DNA from 2 places in the Effusibacillus pohliae DSM 22757 genome. Region 1 is predicted to be linked to the other one. Evidence: predicted binding sites of a transcription regulator. Region 1 holds the regulator's gene; the other holds the start of a gene.
The links. The regulator LexA, encoded in region 1, represses DNA repair genes until DNA is damaged. The targets are predictions, from matches to a motif close to CGAACATATGTTCG.
Positions count from the first base shown of each region.

Region 2: the regulator LexA is predicted to act here: its motif matches at 6,976-6,989, upstream of uvrB (excinuclease ABC subunit UvrB).

Region 1 is NZ_AQXL01000134.1:134,536-144,736, reverse strand. Features, by position in the region: gene C230_RS0117510 (GTPase) at 1-249, shown strand, start outside; gene C230_RS0117505 (hypothetical protein) at 230-811, shown strand; gene C230_RS0117500 (hypothetical protein) at 812-994, shown strand; gene C230_RS0117495 (hypothetical protein) at 1,039-1,290, shown strand; gene C230_RS0117490 (methionine gamma-lyase family protein) at 1,320-2,579, shown strand; gene glnA (type I glutamate--ammonia ligase) at 2,688-3,998, shown strand; gene C230_RS0117480 (MerR family transcriptional regulator) at 4,130-4,543, shown strand; partial or broken gene glnA (type I glutamate--ammonia ligase) at 4,608-5,945, shown strand; gene lexA (transcriptional repressor LexA) at 6,009-6,626, opposite strand; gene C230_RS20905 (LysM peptidoglycan-binding domain-containing protein) at 6,812-7,105, shown strand; gene C230_RS0117460 (hypothetical protein) at 7,167-7,427, opposite strand; gene C230_RS0117455 (MogA/MoaB family molybdenum cofactor biosynthesis protein) at 7,540-8,055, shown strand; gene C230_RS0117450 (EcsC family protein) at 8,071-8,325, shown strand; gene C230_RS0117445 (long-chain-fatty-acid--CoA ligase) at 8,525-10,201, opposite strand, start outside.
Region 2 is NZ_AQXL01000123.1:18,535-28,735, forward strand. Features, by position in the region: gene argH (argininosuccinate lyase) at 1-215, shown strand, start outside; gene ftsE (cell division ATP-binding protein FtsE) at 791-1,477, shown strand; gene ftsX (permease-like cell division protein FtsX) at 1,467-2,348, shown strand; gene C230_RS0110830 (S41 family peptidase) at 2,426-3,850, shown strand; gene C230_RS20125 (PDZ domain-containing protein) at 3,935-5,221, shown strand; gene C230_RS0110840 (flagellar motor protein) at 5,256-6,065, shown strand; gene C230_RS0110845 (flagellar motor protein MotB) at 6,049-6,801, shown strand; gene uvrB (excinuclease ABC subunit UvrB) at 7,083-9,068, shown strand; gene uvrA (excinuclease ABC subunit UvrA) at 9,311-10,201, shown strand, end outside.

The sequences.
Region 1 (10,201 bases):
GTCGACCTTGGAGAGGTGGCGAGAGCGGGAGGCGTTCGCGCGATGGGGGAGCTGGACCTGCAGATCGCCGAATTGGGAAGTTACAAGGACGGCTATGCGATGCTCGCCAACAAGATCGACCTGCCGGACGCCCCCAAGGGGCTCGCGCTGCTGCGGGAAGAACTCAAGGAGGCGCGGATCATCCCGATCTCCGCCTTGTACCGGCAGGGGTTTCGCGAGGTGAAAGAATATGTTTGGCGAATGGTATAGCTGGTCGGTGACCTTGTTCGGTATCGTGTTAACCGGGATCGCCATCAAATGTATGGACGATCTGCTGGATGCGGAATATGACCAGTGCGTGGGCCGGTTGACGATCGCCGGCAAGCTCGGCAAGGCGATCCTGCCCTATGCGCTTCTGTTGTTGGGGATCGGTGTGTTTGTGGCGAAAGAGATTTCTTTGAGCCTCTTTTTGGCCAGTTATGCGATCGGGATGGGATACGATCTGCTCGAACGGATGCCCACCCGGCTGCCGGGGTGGGCGGAAGGTCTGATCGCCTTTGGGTTGGGGCTGTTACTGGCCGGGCCCGTGATGATGGTATGGAGCCTGCTGATCATGGTGACCATTCAATTGCTCGATGACTTGGTTGACATCTACAAGGATACCCAAAGCGGCCAGCGGAACGCGGCAAAGCGGATCGGGGTGGTCGAAACGACGTTGCTGACCCTGATTTGTTTGCTCGCCGCCGTTCTCGTCAGGCCGGAGGAATCGGTGCTCGTGTTGCTGGCCACCCCGATTGTTCATATGATCCTCGAACTGCTGGGGGGAGATTGAATGATCGCCGTTCTCTGGATGCTGGTGCTGCTGCTTGTCTGTCTGTTCATCGGCTACACGGTTGGCAGACGGCAAGGTATGCGGTGGGGACGCAAGCTGGGGGAAGCCGAAACTTGCATCCGTCTGCGGCAGGAGAGTCTGTCGGCGGGCCGTTGCAAGATTTGCGACCAAACGTACGAGTAAGGGCACTGCTTGATGAGTGCTCTTCTTTTGCGGAGTATGCTACAATGGTGCGAGGACCGGAGGTAGATCTCGATGTACCAGACGAATTCAGACAGGGAAAAAGCGGTTCTGGCCAGTTTGCCGCCGGATTCGCAAGCGGATCGCCGTATCCAAAAGGAACTGCGGGCGGTGCGGCTGCACCGGCAAGTGCAACGTGTAAAGTGTACAAGCAGGAATTTTGCCCGGACGGGATGTATCTGGAGGTTGACGCAAAGCCAGAGTGGCAGGCGCGTCTGGCGAAATACAAAACTGAGTAACTGATCAGGCAAGAAGGAGCGGTATCGTGATCGAACGTTTCATCCAGGACAAGCAGTTTGCCCGCATGGCGGAAGCGATTCAGGCACAAATCGGACCGGCGATTCGGCAGATCGAATCGACCGTATTGTTCAACCAGGCGAAAGTGCTCGCCGCTTTTCAGGAGGCGCAGGTGAGCGATTACCATTTTGCATCGTCGACCGGATACGGGTACAACGACAGCGGCCGGGAAATCATCGAACGGGTGTATGCGAACGTATTCCGCGCGGAAGCGGCTCTTGTGCGGCCGCATATCGCGTCCGGCACGCACGCGCTGGCGCTGGCGCTGTTCGGTGTGTTGCGCCCCGGGGACGAGCTTCTCTACATCACAGGATCGCCGTATGACACGCTGGAAGAAGTCATCGGCATTCGCGGTCGGCAGGGGGATGGCTCGCTGCGTGATTTTGGAGTCGGTTTCGACACGGTTCCCCTGCTCGACAACGGGGTCGATTGGCAGGAAATCCGCCGCCGCATCAAACCCGAAACGAAAATGATCGGCATTCAAAGATCCTCCGGATACGCTTGGCGGCGATCGTTTTCTATCGAGGAAATCGGACAAATGGTGCGGTTTGTAAAAGAAATCAAGCCGGATGTGGTTGTCCTGGTGGACAACTGTTATGGGGAGTTTGCCGAGACGAAGGAGCCGACCGAGGCGGGAGCCGATCTTGTCGCAGGGTCGCTCATCAAAAATCCAGGCGGCGGACTGGCGCATACGGGCGGTTATTTGGTCGGTCGAGCGGAGCTTGTACACAAAGCGGCGTGCCGTTTGACGGCGCCGGGAATCGGAGCTGAGCAGGGGGCGATGCTTGGGACGAACCGGAATATTTTGCAGGGCTTCTTCCTAGCTCCGCACATTGTCGGTGAAGCGTTGAAAGGGGCGGTGTACGCAGCCGCCTTTTTCGAACGGGTAGGGCTGGAAACCTCCCCGCGCTGGAACGATGCACGGACCGACATTATTCAGGCGGTCAAGTTGGGGAGCAGAGAGCGGCTGATCGCTTTTTGCCAGGCGGTCCAGGCGGCCTCCCCGGTGGATTCGCACGTCAAGCCGGAGCCCTGGGCGATGCCGGGCTACGGGGAACCGGTGATCATGGCGGCGGGTACGTTTGTGCAAGGATCGTCGATCGAACTTTCGGCTGACGGGCCAGTCCGCGAACCATACATCGGGTTCATGCAAGGTGGCTTGACGTATGAACACGTGCAGCTTGCCGTCCTGACGGTCTTGCAGACATTGCGGATGCGAAAGCTGATCTAATTTTTTATGTAACTTTTTCTGACACACGTTGACAACTTTTCTCTTGTTAAATATAATGACATTATCAAACCATTACACCGTTTGCTGATAACAGGGAGGAACCGGGGAATGGATCAAGCAGTCATCAAGAAACTTGTACAAGAGAATGGAGTAGAATTTATCATACTCCAGTTTGTCGACGTGTTGGGCAATTTCAAGCATCTTGAACTTCCGATCTCACAGTTGGATAAGGTTTTGGAAGGGGACATCATGTTTGACGGATCCTCCATCTTGGGATTCGCCTCGATTGAAAATTCGGATATGTACCTGAAACCGGACCTGTCCACATTTGCGGTATTGCCATGGTCTGGCGGAAAAGAGGCGCGGGTGATTTGCGACGTCTATACCGGCGATCATCAACCGTTTGCCGGCGATCCTCGCGCGTGTCTGAAGCGGGCGCTTGAAAAAGCGAAAGTGCTTGGTTTTGAAGGATTGAATGTTGGACCGGAACCGGAATTTTTCCTGTTCCCGCTTGATGAAAATGGCGAGCCCGTTTTCACGCCGCACGACGGCATCGGCTATTTTGACGCTGGTGCAAAAGACAGGGGCCAAAAAGTTCGGCAAGATATCACGCGCGCTCTGCATGCGCTCGGATATGAAGTGGAAGCGTTGCACCATGAGGTGGCGACCGGCCAACATGAGGTGGATTTCAAATATGGGGATGCACTGCTGACGGCTGACCGAATTGTAACCTTCAAATGGGTGGTTAAAGAGATTGCTGCGCAACATGGTTTCTACGCTTCGTTCATGCCGAAGCCGATCGCGCGCATCAACGGTTCTGGAATGCATGTGCACCAGTCCCTTTTTACGGCGAATGGCAATGCGTTCTACGATGCAAATGATGCGCTCGGTTTGTCTGCCACCGCCCGCCATTACATCGCGGGCATTCTGGCTCACGCAAAGGCGTTTGCAGCCGTTACCAACCCGACTGTCAACTCGTACAAGCGGTTGGTGCCCGGTTATGAAGCGCCGTGCTACGTCGCCTGGTCCTGCTCGAACCGCTCGGCCCTGATCCGAATCCCGGCTGCTCGCAAAGCGGCCACCCGGATTGAGGTCCGTTGCCCGGATCCGATGGCGAATCCGTATTTGGCGATTGCGCTCATGCTTGTTTCCGGTCTCGACGGAATCGAGAAGAAATTGGAACTGGTACCGGAAGTCAAAGAAAATATTTACCATATGTCGGAAAGCGTTCGTGCCGAATATGGCATCGAGGCGCTCCCTGCCGATTTGAACGAAGCGCTCAGCAACCTCGCCCAGGACGAGGTGCTGAAGGAAACGCTGGGTGATCACCTGTTCGAAGCCTACACCTCGCTCAAACAGGCGGAATGGGATGAATATCGCTTGGAAGTCCATCCTTGGGAACTGAAACAGTACAAGTAAGAGTATAAAATCCCTGACGTTGATTGTCAGGGATTTTATTTATTTCTGTAATGTACAATCACATGATTTGACAACGCTTATCGGGCTGGAATATAATAGTTATAAGATTCGATGCAAAGGGAGGGTGTGTGATGAATGACGAGATTCGCCGTAACATGGCCCTTTTTCCGATCGGTATCGTTCAGAAGTTGACGGATCTGACTCCCCGCCAGATTCGTTATTATGAACAGCATAAATTAATTCAGCCTGCAAGGACGGAAGGCAACCAGCGTTTGTTTTCGTTCAACGATGTGGAACGTTTGCTCGAGATCAAGAAACTTCTCGATCAAGGGCTGAACATGGCTGGAATCAAAAAAGTGCTGGGTGACCGTACCGTTCCGACCGAATTGCCAAAGACAACAGAAGCGCAGGAACAGGCGCAAAAGGTCAAAGACCTCTCCGAAAAGGAACTGCACGACCTGTTGAAAAAAGAACTGATCTTGTACGGTCGTCCCGGAATGAGCGGATCCTTGATCCAAGGCGAACTGTCCCGCTTTTTCCATTGATGCCTAGTCCGGTTTTTTTCGGCGGCATTCCATGCCGCCAATACATATTTGGGGAGGAAGATTGATGAATCGCCATTACACCAAAGAAGACATTTTGCGCATGGCCAAGGAAGAAAACGTTCGTTACATTCGACTGCAGTTTACCGACCTGCTCGGTATCATTAAGAACGTGGAAGTGCCCGTTTCGCAGTTGGAAAAAGCGCTCGACAACAAACTGATGTTTGACGGATAGTCGATCGAAGGATTTGTGCGGATTGAAGAATCCGACATGTATCTGTACCCGGATCTTGACACCTGGCTGATTTTCCCGTGGGAAACGGAACACGGCAAAGTCGCCCGCCTGATCTGCGACATCTACATGCCGGACGGCACGCCGTTTGAAGGGGATCCACGCGGAATTCTGAAAAAAGTGTTGAAGGAAGCCAACGACATGGGCTTCACCGCGATGAACGTCGGTCCGGAGCCGGAATTCTTCCTGTTCAAACTTGACGAGCACGGCAACCCGACGATGGAAGTGAACGACAAGGGCGGATACTTCGACCTCGCGCCGCTCGATCTCGGCGAAAACTGCCGCCGCGAAATCGTCCTGACGCTTGAGTCGATGGGCTTTGAGATCGAAGCTTCCCACCACGAAGTAGCGATCGGCCAGCATGAAATCGACTTCAAATATGCGGATGCGGTAACGGCAGCCGACAACATCATGACCTTCAAGTTGGTGGTCAAGACGATCGCCCGCAAATACGGGCTGCACGCGACCTTCATGCCGAAGCCGATTTTTGGCATCAACGGATCCGGCATGCACTGCCACCAATCCCTGTTCAAAGGCAAGGAGAACGCGTTCTACGATGAGAGCGACGAACTCGGCCTGTCGAAAACTGCAAAGCATTATCTGGCGGGCATTCTGGCGCACGCTCGCGCGTTTGCGGCGGTTACCAACCCGACCGTCAACTCTTACAAGCGGTTGGTGCCTGGCTATGAAGCTCCGTGCTATGTAGCTTGGTCTGCGAAGAACCGTTCGCCGCTCGTTCGGATTCCGGCTTCCCGCGGATTGTCCACCCGGATCGAACTGCGGAATCCAGACCCGTCCTGCAACCCGTATCTGGCGCTTGCTGTGATGCTGAAAGCGGGTCTGGATGGCATCAAGAACGAACTGCCGTTGCCGGAACCGGTCAACCGCAACATCTACGTGATGAACGAAGCGGAAAGGGAGAAGGCGGGCATCCGCTCGCTGCCCGCGTCGTTGAAGGAAGCGCTCGACGAACTGCTGGCTGATGAAGTGATCAGCTCCGCGCTGGGCGAGCATGCGCTGACCCACTTCGTCGAGGCAAAACTGATCGAATGGGATATGTTCCGCACCGCAGTCCATCAGTGGGAACGCGATCAATATCTGGCCACCTACTAATTTGGAAGAATGAAGGCCATCGGACGCCGCACCGGCGGACCGATGGCCTTCATTCTTTGTAGATCACGTTATGTGACGGAACACACCGATCACTTTCCCCAGAATTGTCACATTTTTGTAACGGAGCGGTTCCATCGCGGAATTTTCCGGTTGCAGCCGGATATGATCCGCCTCTCTGTAAAACCGTTTGACCGTCGCTTCATCATCTTCTGTCATCGCCACGACGATGTCCCCGTTATTCGCTGTCTGCTGCTTGCGGACGATGACCAGGTCTCCGTCATGAATCCCCGCTTCAATCATCGAATCTCCTTGCACCGTCAGCAAAAAAACGTCCGCATCCCCAACGAGGTGGGCCGGCAGCGGGAAATAGTCCTCCACGTTTTCAATCGCGGTGATCGGACTGCCGGCTGTCACCTTTCCGACGATCGGCGCCATGACAGTTGAAATCTCCGGCGTGTCCGCGGCGACGTCTCCATCCAAAATCTCGATCGCGCGGGGTTTCACCGGATCCCGTCGGATCAGCCCTTTTTGCTCAAGGCGGGCGAGATGGCCGTGAACTGTCGAACTGGAAGCGAGACCCACAGCGTCGCCGATCTCCCGTACGGACGGGGGATAGCCCTTTTTCCGCACCTCTTCTTTAATGAACTCAAGGATTTGTTGTTGACGTTTCGACAACTTCATAAATCGATTCTCTCTCCTAACTGTACTAGAAATAGAAACGAATCATAGAGTTCTTATATATGGATTATAGCATGCGGTGGAAAAAAATACAAACATAAGTTCGGTCATCCGCTTGACAAGAACAGACGTTCGGTGTAGGATAAAAGATGATAAGGAACAAATGTTCGGGAGAGGGGATCAGATTTATGAACACAAAGCAAAACCGATTGTTTTTGAAAAGCGTCAAAGGTGCAGCAGCCATCTGCTTGGCGATTCTATTTGTGGCGCTGGGATTCAATCTGATATGGTGCGGCCAGGCATTCGGAAGCAACGAGGAAACGGTCGTGGTCGTTCAGCCTGGCGATACGCTGTGGTCGATCGCGAAGGAGAATTGTCCGGGCAAAAACATCCAGGAGGCGATTTACCAGATTCAGAAAACGAACGGATTAAAGGGGGCCAACTTGCAGATTGGCACTGTGTTGAAGATTCCTGCTTTCTGATAAACGCACAAAATAAAACTGGTACAGAAGCGAAAAAGAGGCGCGTTTAACGCCTCTTTCGCTACCACACCCGCCATGCGAACAGCGCGATTTGCAGCAGAACCAGCATCAGTTTCAGGAAGGTTCCGAGCAAAAATCCGATCAACGTGGCGACTCCCGCCAAAACAAATATCGCTCCGGGCAATATCGGATACAGGGTGAACCCGATCCCTAGCGTAAACAGGATCACCGGTAAATCAGCGACATGTTGATTCCCCCATTTTGCTGCCAATCTGGCAATCGCTGTATCATGAATGTACCATACATCAAACAGAACGGCCATCGTTCGTTTCGAATACCCCGGCCGGCACGGTATGTTGGGGGAAAACAACGAGTGACTGCAGATTGAAACATCGCCGCTTTTCCGTTAGAGTGCAAGATAGAGGTGATTTCATATGTCAGTTGAAGAACATCGCAGGGAAGCGCCGAAAACGGTCAAGTGCATGGTGATTACCGTCAGCGATACACGCACGGAAGAAACGGACAAAAGCGGGCAGCTGATGATACAGTTGCTGCGGGAACACGGATACGAGGTGACCGATTACCGAATCGTGAAAGACGAGTATCAGGTAATTCAGTCTGTGGTTCAACAAGCGGCCGCTTCGCCGGATGTGGAAGCGATTCTGCTGAACGGGGGCACCGGCATTACCGACCGGGACACTACATACGAGGCGGTCGAATCGCTGTTGGACAAGACGATGCCCGGATTTGGCGAGATTTTTCGCTATTTGAGCTTTGCGGAAGATATCGGGCCGGCCGCCATTCTCAGCCGGGCGATCGCCGGTATCTGCAAAGGGAAAGCCGTTTTTTCGATGCCCGGTTCGACCGGCGCAGTGAAGCTGGCGATGACCCGTATCATCCTTCCGGAACTGGCGCATGTGATGCGCGAAATCTATAAGGATAAAAAATGAACTACTAGAAAAAGAGTGTTTCAACAAATTCACCATTGGAACGGACATGCTGGGTTGACTGCCACCTGCAGCAGCTTGCAGGAGACGGTCGAGTGGCGCCAGATTTACGCTGAATACAAGGAAAGCGTCGAATTCAAAAAGATCCTTTCGTTTCTCCCGATTTTCGGTGCCGCTGTCAGCGGCTGGGCCAACTATTCGCTGCTGGATGAACTCGGCCGGACAGCAAAAAACGCGTATCGGATGCGTCTGCTGCAGGAAAAAGACCGGTAGCGGCGCTCTACCGGTCTTTGCAACACAGTCTGTTTAGCAAGTCTTCAACCAGCGTATGTTTCGCAGGTCTTTTGCAACAGAGTTCGTTTCGCAGTAGAAGGAACGTAGATTCGGCAGGGTGGCACTGGCCGCGCGAGGCGGGTGGGCCCCAGGATGCCGGCGGTTGGCTCATCTGTCTGAATGACCGCCCGCTGGGGTGCTACGAAACGCTTGTTGGCGATTCGTGCGAAGCCGCCCTGCGCTTTTGTTCTTCTTCCTGCAACGCGCGTTTCAACACCTTTCCAACCATCGTTTTCGGCAGTTCCTTGCGGAATTCGTAGAGGCGGGGAACCTTGTAAGCGGCCAGCCGTTGCCGGCAAAATGCATCCAGTTCCGCTTCCGTAACGGTTTGTCCGTGTTTCAACACGATATACGCCTTCACCGTTTCGCCACGGTATGGATCCGGAACCCCGATCACGGCCGCTTCCTGGACGGCCGGGTGTTCAAACAGAACCTCTTCCACTTCTCGCGGGTAAATGTTGTAGCCGCCTGCAATGATCAAATTTTTCTTGCGGTCCACAATATAAAAATATCCTTCATCATCGGTGATCGCGATGTCACCCGTCAGCAGCCATCCATCTTTCAGCACCTCAGCCGTTTCGGCCGGCCGATTCCAGTAACCCTGCATCACCTGCGGCCCTTTGACCAGCAGTTCGCCCGGTTTTCCCGGTTCCACTTCCTGCAGGGTGTCAGGATCCACGATCTTCGCCTGGGTGTCCGGCCAGGGAAGCCCGATCGAACCGTTTTTGCGTTTCCCCCAGATCGGATTGCAGTGGGTGACGGGGGACGCTTCGGTCAGCCCGTATCCTTCCACCAGCTTGCCGCCGGTCAACGATTCGAACCGTTCCTGCACTTCCAATGGCAGTGGGGCGGAACCGCTGATGCATGCTTCAATCGAGGAGAGGTCGTATTTTTCGATATCCGCATGGTTCAGCAGCGCGATGTACATGGTGGGAGCACCCGGGAACAGGGTCGGCCTCTCTTTTTCGATCGTCTCCAGTACATCCACCGGTTGAAAGCGCGGCAACAAGATCATCTTGGCCGCCAGCGAAATCGCGAGATTCATGCCGATCGTCATACCGTACACGTGAAAAAACGGCAGGACACACAGCACGGTTTCTTGCCCCGGCTTGCATTTCCAGATCCAGCGCATCGCCTGTTGCGTGTTGGCTACGAGATTTTCGTGGGTAAGCATCACCCCTTTTGATACACCGGTCGTACCGCCCGTGTATTGCAACAGGGCGAGATCTTTTTTCGGATCGATTTCCGCCTGCACCGGTTTTGCAGCAGCACTTTTCAGCAAGCGCGGAAACGACAGCGTCCGTTCATCGTAGCGGATCTCGACAGCCTGTCTGTCTTTGCGAGCTTTCAGAGGATACAGATAATTCTTTGGGAACGGGAGATAATCCTTGATCGATGTGACGATTACCTTCTCAACCGATGTGCCTTGTATCGCACTCGCCACTTTTGGGAACACCAGGTCAAGACAAACGAGAATCCGGGCGCCGGAATCGGATGCCTGGTGGTGAATTTCCCGTTCCGTATACATCGGATTGAATTGGACAACGACAGCCCCCGTGAACAGGGCGCCGTAATAGGCAATCACGCTTTGCGGGCAGTTCGGCAAGATGATACCGACGCGATCCCCTTTTTGGACGCCGAGTGACAGCAATCCATTGGCAAACCGGTATGCATGCTCCAGCAGTTGTTCATACGAAAGCGCTTTCCCCATAAACGAAACGGCTGTTTGCTTTGGGTATGCCCTGGCGGCCTGCTGCAAGAAAGCGGACAGCGGCTGTTGCGGATAATCCAACGTCAGAGGAACTTCTTTCGGGTA
Region 2 (10,201 bases), on a different contig from region 1:
CGATGGAAGAATACAAGCAGCACAGCCCGCTGTTTGAGCAGGATGTGTTTCAAGTGATCGACATCCGGACGGTGGTGGACGCTCGCAATGTGCACGGCGGAACGGGCAGCGAACAGGTTCGGCGGGCGCTGGAACGGGCAAAAAGTCAGACCGCCGATTTGGCAAACTGGGTGGAAACGGCGCTGGAACAGGAAGAATGGGAGCCAAAGGCCTGACCGAGTGTAGATCGGGAATTCGTTGCCACGATGGGCAGAAGTGTTCCAGGTGTGTTGAATCCTGTCGGCCACAGTCGGAATTCGCCAGGAAATAAGTGAAAAAAACTCCCTTAGGAAAACAGAAGATTTGCAGTCTGTTACTACACACCATGAAGCAGGACGACACTGACCCCCGCGACCTTCCAAAGATTCAACCGGTCGCGCGGGGTCAGTATGCTTTTTGTCACGAAGTCAAGAGTGGTTACCAGGTTGTAGATGCGGAATCCCGCGATATCAAGGAAGCCATTTGGCTGGACATGCTGCGAACGTATGGAGAGAATCATAAAAACACGATCCGGCTCCCCTGTTAAACCGCTGGCACGGGAGTTTTCATCAAATTGGCAAACAATACCTTGCCAGCAGGCGGGCAAACTCCTGTATAATTTCTCAATGAAACAGGATTTTCAGGAACACTGTCGAAAACAAGAAGTGGATTGACAGGGGCGGACGGGCTTCGCGGGGTGAGGCGGCGCACGGTTTGCTGGCGGCGAATCGGGGCCGCATCAGCGAATAAGGGTGGAGGATGTGAAAAAAACATGATCGAGATGCATAACGTGTGGAAGACCTATCCGAACGGCGTCTCGGCTTTAAACGGAATTGACGTGAAAATCGACCGAGGCGAATTTGTGTATGTGGTCGGACCGAGCGGAGCGGGAAAATCCACCTTTATCAAATTGATGTACCGGGAAGTCAAACCCACGAAGGGTACGATTTACGTCAACGGATTCAATGTCGACCGGCTGAAAGAGCGGAAAATTCCACTGTTGCGCCGGCAAATCGGCGTTGTGTTCCAGGATTTCAAGCTGCTGCCGCAGCTGACGGCGGCGGAAAATGTAGCGTTTGCGATGGAAGTGATTGAGGCTCCCCGGAGGAAAATCAAGCAACGCGTAAAAGAAGTAATGGAGTTGGTGGGGCTCGGTGACAAACTGAATAACCTGCCGAACCAACTGTCCGGGGGCGAGCAGCAACGGGTGGCGGTCGCCCGCGCGCTGGTGAACAAACCGGCTGTGATCATCGCGGACGAGCCCACCGGCAATCTGGACCCGGAAACTTCCTGGGAGATTATGAATCTGTTCGACAAAATCAACCAACAGGGCACAACGATCGTGATGGCGACTCACAACAAGGAGATCGTCAACACGATGAAACGGCGGGTACTGGCGATCGAGGACGGACGGATTGTGCGCGACGAACGACAGGGGGCATACGGATATGAAGATTAGCACACTGTTTCGTCACATCCGGGAAGGTCTGAAAAATATGGGGCGCAACGGATGGATGACATTTGCCGCCATCGGATCGGTCGTGGTGTCGCTGCTGATCCTTGGCGTGTTCCTGACGGTGGCGATGAATTTGCAGGCGCTCACCAAAGATGTGGAATCGCAGGTGCAAATGGACGTGTTCATCCTGCAAGGGACCTCCCGCGCCGATATCCAGAAAGTGGAGGACAAGCTGAAAGCGTTGCCCGGCGTCAAATCGGTCGAATTTGTCGCAAAGGAAGACGCCGTCAAGCAAATGGTGGAGAAATACAAGGAGCACCGGGATCTGTTCTCCGGTTTGGAAATGGAAAATCCGCTGCCTGACAAATTTGTCGTGAAAGCGGAGAATCCGCGTGATACGCTGAAGCTGGCCGACCAGATCCGGACGTTTCCGTTTGTCGAAAAGGTGAAAGACGGCCGCGACACGGTCGAAAAGCTGTTCCGCGTAATGGACGTGGTCCGCTGGGTGGGTGGCGCTCTGATTGTCGGCCTGGCGCTGACGGCCGTCTTCCTCATCTCGAATACGATCAAGATCACGATCTATTCGCGCCGGCGCGAAATCGAAATCATGAAGCTGGTCGGCGCCACCAACTGGTTCATCCGCTGGCCGTTTTTCTTTGAAGGGCTGCTGATGGGGGCTTTGGGTGCACTGATTCCGATCGGTCTGCTGGTTGCCGGCTATTCGTACGCGTTGGGCAACTTTGCCAATACGTTTATTCCTTTGATCCCGCTGCAATCGTTGGTGGTTCAGGTGGGCGGAGCACTGCTTTTGATCGGTTCGTTGATCGGCATTTTCGGATCGACCTTCTCCGTTCGCAAATTCCTCAAAATCTGAACCTTGCTTGGCAAGTACTAGACTGACAACTTGTCTCATATACTCGCTGTGAGACAGGAGACAAAGGCGGTGAATCGATGCATCTGCGCAAACGCACCCTCGCCCTGTTGCTGGTTGTTTCGTTGTTGACCGGAGCCGCTTCCACCTACGGGTTTTTGCAGTGGAGAACGGGTGGCATGTCGGTTGCCGGTGTCGCGTTCGGGTCCGGGCAGCAGGCGGCCAATTTTGCCAAATTCAACGAAGTCTACCAGACGATTCGAGGGAACTACTACCAGGAAGTCGATGACCAAAAACTGCTTGATGGCGCCATATCCGGCATGATCGCCGCCCTTGGCGATCCGTATTCCACCTATATGGACAAGGAAACGGCCGACCAGTTTCATATGTCCCTCTCCTCTTCGTTTGAGGGAATTGGCGCGACAATCGAATCGATCGACGGCCGCGTCACGATCGCTTCCCCGATCAAGGGATCGCCGGCGGAAAAAGCGGGACTGCGCGCGGGCGACCAGATCCGCAAAGTGAACGGCCAGACACTGGACGGCATGGACATCAACCAGGCGGTCTTGCTGATTCGCGGCAAGAAAGGCACAAAAGCCGAGCTGGAAATCACGCGTCCCGGTTCGCCCGATGTGCTGCATGTGACGATCGTTCGCGACGAAATTCCGCTGGAGACGGTCTACGGGGAGAATCTCGGGAACGGGATCGGCAAGATCCAGATTACCTCTTTCTCCGAACAAACGGCGAAACGGTTTGAGGAAGAGCTCAAAAAGCTGGAAGCACAAGGCATCAAAGGGTTGATCATCGACGTTCGCGACAACCCGGGCGGTCTGTTGGATCAGGTGAACGAAATCGCCAACTTGCTGGTTCCGAACAAAGGCGTGATTTTGCAAGTTGAGTACCGGGACGGCCATAAAGATGTGATCAAATCGACTCTGCAAACGGCCAAGTATCCGATCGTCTGCCTGATCAACGGCGGTTCCGCAAGCGCCTCCGAAATTCTGGCGGCCGCGCTGAAAGAGTCGGGCGGTTACCCGCTGGTCGGCGAAAAGACGTTTGGCAAGGGCACTGTCCAGACCAGCCACGATTTTAAAGACGGGTCGAACTTCAAGTATACGATGGCAAAATGGTTAACCCCGAAAGGCAACTGGATTCACAAAAAAGGCGTGGAACCCGATTATCAGGTATCGCAGCCGGTGTACTTCAATCTGCCGGCGCTCAATCCGGACACTCCGTTAAAGCGTGACATGACCGGAGCGGCAGTGAAGACGCTGCAGCAGATGCTGATCGGAGTAGGCTTGGTTCCGGGCAGGGACGACGGATATTTCAGCACGCAAACGGAAGAAGCGGTGAAAACGTTCCAGCGGATGAACGGCCTGCCGGTGACCGGCGTGGTGGAAGGACAAACCACCGTCAAATTGATGGACGTGATCCGCGAAAAGAAGAAAACGAACGACACGCAGCTTGAAAAAGCGATTTCCGTGTTGCAATCGATGATCAAATAGCAGGTAATGACGGTCTTGCCGTCGAATATTCCCTTGAGGACGAACGTTCTCAAGGGGTTTTTTGTTTCAGGGGGGGAATGGCTGATGCAGGTGTGGCCTTTTGTTTCGGAGTTGGCACGGGGATTTGGCGGAATCCTGCTGCAGCCGTTCTTTTACGTCGCGATTCTTTTGGTGTACCTGCAATACCGCAGACAAGTCCAGCTGGAACGAAAAATGTTCGGCGTCCGTGTGACATCAGCCGAATCGCAGACCGTCCGATCGCTGGCGTACGGGATTTTGGGCGGTGCGGCGGCGACGCTTCTGATCGCCGGGATCGGCATCGTGCTGAACCCGACCGACTTTGTTTATGTGTGGGCGGTCACGGTCCTGCTGGCGTTGTTCAACTTGCGGTTTATCTGTTTTGCCTACGGGGGCGGCATTTTGTCCGTGCTGGCGTTGGGGCTCAAGGCGTTGCCGGAGTATTCGATCCGCTGGCCGTGGCTGGCCGACACATACGCCAATCTGCGGGCTCTGTCAGTTCCGCATTTGCTGGCGCTGGTTGCCACACTGCATCTGGTGGAAGCGTTGTTGGTGTGGCTGCAGGGAAAAGAAGGAGCGAGTCCTGTGTTCATACAGGGAAAACGGGGGCGGCTGATCGGCGGCTTCATCCTGCAGAAGTTCTGGGTGTTACCGTTGGCGGCTGTGGTGGTGACCGGAAGCGGCGGACTGCAACCGCCCGCCTGGTGGATCCTGCTACCGGCAGCCGCCGTACAGGGGCTGCAAATCTTTCCGATTCCAGCCGTACTTGGTTATTCGGGTGTGGCGCTGTCCCGCCATCCGGCCGAAAAAGCGGCGAGAACCGCCGGCTGCCTCGCCCTGTACGCGATCATCCTGCTGGGGCTGACGCTGCTTGGGGACAGGTGGGTTCCTGCTTTGCTGTGGGCGGCGGCGGTATTTTCGCCGGCCGCGCACGAACTGCTGATCAAATGGGACATGCAGGACGAAAAAGTTCGCCAGCCCCGCTTTGTCAAGCCGCTGCAAGGGTTGCGCATCCTGGCCGTACTGCCGGGAAGTCCGGCGGAAAGCTTGGAGCTGAAACCGGGCGAGGTGATTGTGAAGGCGAACGGAGTGCCGGTCAACACACCGTTTGATCTGCACTTTGCGCTGAACCAAAATCCGGCTTTTATCAAACTGGAAGTGGTGGACGAACAAGGGGAAATCCGGTTTGCGGGCAAACCGCGCTTTACGGGGGAACCCCACAGTCTGGGGCTGATCCTGGTGCCGGATGAGAGCACGCAGGAATATGTGCGCCTCGACGCGCCCCCGCTGTGGAAACGCATCCGCGATTCATTCGGCAGGGCGGCAAAGCGGAAGAAAAACACAACGGCGTAACGATGGAAACTTGTGACAACAGGAGGAAGCGGAAATGGATATCACGACAATCCTCGGCCTGATTCTCGGTGTCGGCTTTTTGACGGGGGCGTTTGTGCTGGAAGGCGGACATATCGGCTCCCTGTTTCAGGGAACCGCCGCCATGATTGTGATTGGCGGGACGTTGGCGGCACTGATGGTCAGCACTCCGCTGGAACAACTGAAGCAATTGCCGAAGATCCTGAAAATCGCATTTACCCACAAGCCGAAGGATCCGCTGGATGTGATCGACGAACTGGTGTCACTGGCGACGATCGCCCGCCGGGAAGGGATCCTGGCGCTGGAAGAAAAGATCGAATCGTATGATGACGATTTTTTTAAAAATGGAATCCGCTTGGTCGTTGACGGGGTGGACCCGGAACTGGTGCGCAGCATCATGGAAACCGAGCTGTCGTTCATCGAGGACCGCCATTCGAAAGGGGCAGCCCTCTTCGAGCAGGCGGGCGGTTTTGCGCCGACGATGGGGATCATCGGAACGGTGATGGGGCTGGTGCATGTGCTCTCGAACCTGGAGGACGCCAGCAAACTAGGACCCTCGATCGCCGTCGCGTTCATTGCTACGCTCTACGGCGTCGCTTCCGCCAACGTGGTGTGGCTGCCGATCGCCAACAAGCTGAAGGTGCGCAGCAAGCAGGAAATTTTGATCCGCGAACTGATGATCGAAGGCATCCTGTCGATTCAGGCAGGTGAGAACCCGAGCATTCTCGGGCAGAAACTGAAAGTGTTCCTGGCGCCCGCGAATCGCGAAAAGAAAGAGGAAACAGCCGGGCGGGAGGTAGGCGAGGCGGATGTCGAGACGGCGTAACTCCCATGCCGGCACGCATGAAAACCATGAGCGCTGGCTGTTGACCTATGCGGATCTGATCACGCTACTGATGATTTTTTTCGTCGTGTTATACGCGATGTCAAAAATCGACATCACTCGGTACGAGCAACTTGCGATCTCCCTGAATCAGTCGTTTTACGACGGTTCGACCGGTGTGATGAGAACGAAATTTGAGAAGTCGCAGGGGCAACCGAACGAAGCGGGCAACTCGGTCGACAAACAGACGCTGGAAGCGAGCCGTAAACTGGCGGAAGAAACCCAGCGTTTGAAGGAAGCGGAGCAGAAGCTGAAACAGTACATCCAACAAAACAACCTGGGCGACAAAGTGATGGTGGAACTGAACGAAAGAGGTGTGCAAATCACGTTGCGTGATGTGGCGCTGTACGACACCGGCTCGGCGGTGATCAAACCGGAAGCGGAACGGATTCTCGACGGGATTGCCCCATTTTTAAAGGCGCTGCCGAATAAAATTTCGGTCGAAGGCCACACCGACAATGTGCCGATCCGCAACAGCCAGTTCCGGTCCAATTTTGACCTGTCGGCCGCGCGGGCGCTCAACGTGCTGTATTATTTGCAAACTCGCGAGGTGAAGCCGGATCGGCTGTCGGCAACCGGATACGGCGAGTATATGCCGGTGGCAAGCAACGACACGCCGGAAGGGCGGGCCGCCAATCGGCGGGTTAACATTCTCATTTTGCGCAGCGCTGTCCAGTGACCGTTGGCAGATTGAAAAAACAGGTTCAAACTAGTGGCATTCAACCAATATACATTCCGGACGTCAAAAAAGCTTCCTCTATATAATGGGCAGTTCGTCAGAAGTGCCTCGGAGGAAGCTTTTTCATTATGCCCAATTCTGCAAGTGGATTTTTTTTCTCGGTTCCGCTACAATAGAACAGAAGTTCGTGTTCGGTTTCTATAGTCTGGTTGCACAATAAAAATGTTATGTTACCTGCCGGTCGAAGGAGTATAATAGGAGGTATGGAAAGGGTGGGGATGATGGCAGACCGGAAAGGCAAGTTCGAGTTGGTATCCGAATATTCGCCGCGGGGAGATCAGCCGAAGGCGATTGAAGCGCTGGTCAACGGCATCCGATCCGGGTTGAGGCAACAGGTGCTGCTCGGCGTCACCGGTTCCGGAAAGACGTTTACGATGGCGAATGTGATCGCCAAAGTGAACAAACCGACGCTCGTGCTGGCGCCCAACAAGACGTTGGCTGCCCAACTGGCTGCCGAGTTCAAGGAGTTTTTTCCGAACAACGCGGTCGAATACTTCGTTTCCTACTACGATTATTATCAACCGGAGGCGTACATTCCGTCGACCGATACCTATATTGAAAAAGACGCGAAAATCAACGATGAAATCGACAAGCTGCGGCATTCGGCCACCAGCTCGCTGCTGGAGCGGAATGACGTGATCGTGGTCGGCTCCGTATCTTCGATTTACGGGTTGGGGAACCCTGTCGAATATGCGGCACATGTGCTGTCGCTGCGTGTAGGCATGGAAAAGCCAAGAAACGACATCCTGCGCAAGCTTGTCGAAATGCAGTATGAGCGAAACGACATCAATTTTGTGCGCGGCACGTTTCGCGTACGCGGCGACGTGTTGGAAATTTTTCCGGCGTCCCGCAGCGAAAAGGCGTTTCGCGTGGAACTGTTCGGAGATGAGATTGAACGGATCACGGAGATCGATGTGGTGACGGGCGAGATTGTGGGGACGCGCCAGCATGTTGCGATTTTTCCGGCGTCCCACTTCGTGACATCCGGCGACAAGATGCAGCGGGCGATCAATAGCATCCGCGCCGAACTGGAGGAGCGACTGGCGGAATTGCGGGCGGCCGGCAAGCTGCTGGAGGCGCAGCGGCTCGAGCAGCGGACCAACTACGATCTGGAGATGATGGCGGAGATCGGATTCTGTTCCGGCATCGAGAACTACTCGCGCCATCTGGAAGGACGTCCTGCCGGGTCGCCTCCCAACACGTTGCTCGATTATTTTCCGAAAGATTTTTTGCTGATCATCGACGAGTCGCACGTGGCGGTGCCGCAGATCGGCGGCATGTACAACGGCGACCGCAGCCGCAAGCTGACGCTGATCGAGCACGGATTCCGGCTGCCTTCGGCGGCGGACAACCGGCCGCTGAAATTTGAAGAATTTGAGCAGCGGATCAACCAGGTGATCTACGTATCGGCAACACCGGGACCTTATGAACTGGAACGGGCCGAGCAGGTGGTCGAACAGATTATTCGTCCGACCGGTCTGGTCGATCCGGAAATTCACGTGCGGCCGATCAAAGGCCAGATCGATGATCTGGTGGGCGAGATTCACAAGCGGATCAAGCGGGATGAACGCGTCCTCGTCACGACGCTGACGAAGAAGATGGCGGAAGATCTGACCGACTATCTGAAAGATCTCGGGATCAAGGTGCGCTATCTGCACTCGGATATCAAGACATTGGAGCGGATGATGATCCTGCGCGATCTGCGGATGGGCGTGTTCGACGTGCTGGTCGGCATCAACCTGCTGCGGGAAGGCCTGGATTTGCCGGAAGTTTCGCTGGTGGCGATTCTGGATGCGGACAAGGAAGGGTTCCTGCGGGCGGAACGGTCGCTGATTCAGACGATCGGGCGGGCCGCCCGGAATGCGGAAGGTCAGGTGATCATGTACGCGGATACGATCACGCAGTCGATGAAGGCGGCGATCGACGAAACGAACCGCCGCCGCCGGATCCAGCAAGAGTACAACAGGCAGCACGGCATCACGCCGCAAACGGTTCGCAAGGCGGTCCGGGATGTGATTGAGGCGACGAAGGCGGCCGAGTCGAAGACGGAGTACAACGTGAAGCAGAGTGTCGACAAGATGTCGAAGAAAGAGCGCGAGCAGTTGATCAGGACGTTGGAAAAGGAAATGAAGGAAGCGGCAAAAGCGCTGCAGTTCGAGCGAGCCGCCGAATTGCGCGACATTATTTTGGAACTGTCGGCTTCATAGGCAAGCTGCCGCGTTTGGTGGCGGTGGTTTGACCGGTTGCACCGTTGGTTGAAATGGAGTGAGTAAGCCGTGCGTTTGGCGAGGCGGCTTGACCGGCTGCAACTTTGTCGAAGCGGCTTGTCAGGTGCGGTACATCCCTGTTTTGCATCCTTTTTTTCGCGCCGTGGTCGATTCGACAACGGGCCGGCCGCTTTCGACGTTTTTCCCGGGAAATGTAGAAACGTGCAGAAAAGGAGAGCTTTATGGCACAGGAATATATCGTCGTCAAAGGTGCGCGCGTCCATAACCTGAAAAATATCGATGTGCAGATTCCCAGAGACAAGCTGGTCGTGTTGACCGGCCTCAGCGGCTCCGGGAAATCTTCGCTTGCGTTCGACACGATTTACGCGGAGGGGCAACGCCGCTATGTCGAATCGTTGTCCGCTTATGCCCGGCAGTTTTTGGGGCAGATGGACAAACCGGATGTCGATTCGATTGACGGGTTGTCGCCTGCCATCTCGATCGACCAAAAAACGACCAGCCGCAATCCCCGTTCAACGGTCGGCACGGTAACCGAGATCTACGATTATTTGCGGCTGCTGTTTGCCCGCGTCGGACAACCTTTCTGCCCTAACTGCGACATTCCGATCGCTTCGCAAACGGTCGAGCAAATGGTGGACCATGTGCTGGAATTGCCGGAACGGACGAAGATCCAGATTTTCGCTCCGCTGATTCGTGGGCGCAAGGGAGAGCACAGCAAACTGTTCGATGACATCCGCAAGCAAGGCTATGTCCGCGTCCGCGTCGACGGCGAAATTCGCGATTTGTCGGAAGACATCGAACTGGAAAAAAACAAGAAGCACACGATCGAAGTGGTGGTCGACCGGATCGTGGTGAAAGACGATGTGGCAACCCGCCTTGCTGACTCCCTGGAGACCGCCTTGAACCTGTCGGGCGGCATTGTGACCGTCGGGGTGGTCGGCGGGGAGGAGATGATTTTTTCGCAAAATCTGGGCTGCCCGGAATGCGGATTCTCCTTGCCGGAACTGAGCCCGCGCATGTTTTCGTTCAACTCGCCGTACGGGGCGTGCGAAACCTGCTCGGGACTCGGGACGAACATGGAAGTCGACCCTGATCTGGTACTGCCGGACCGT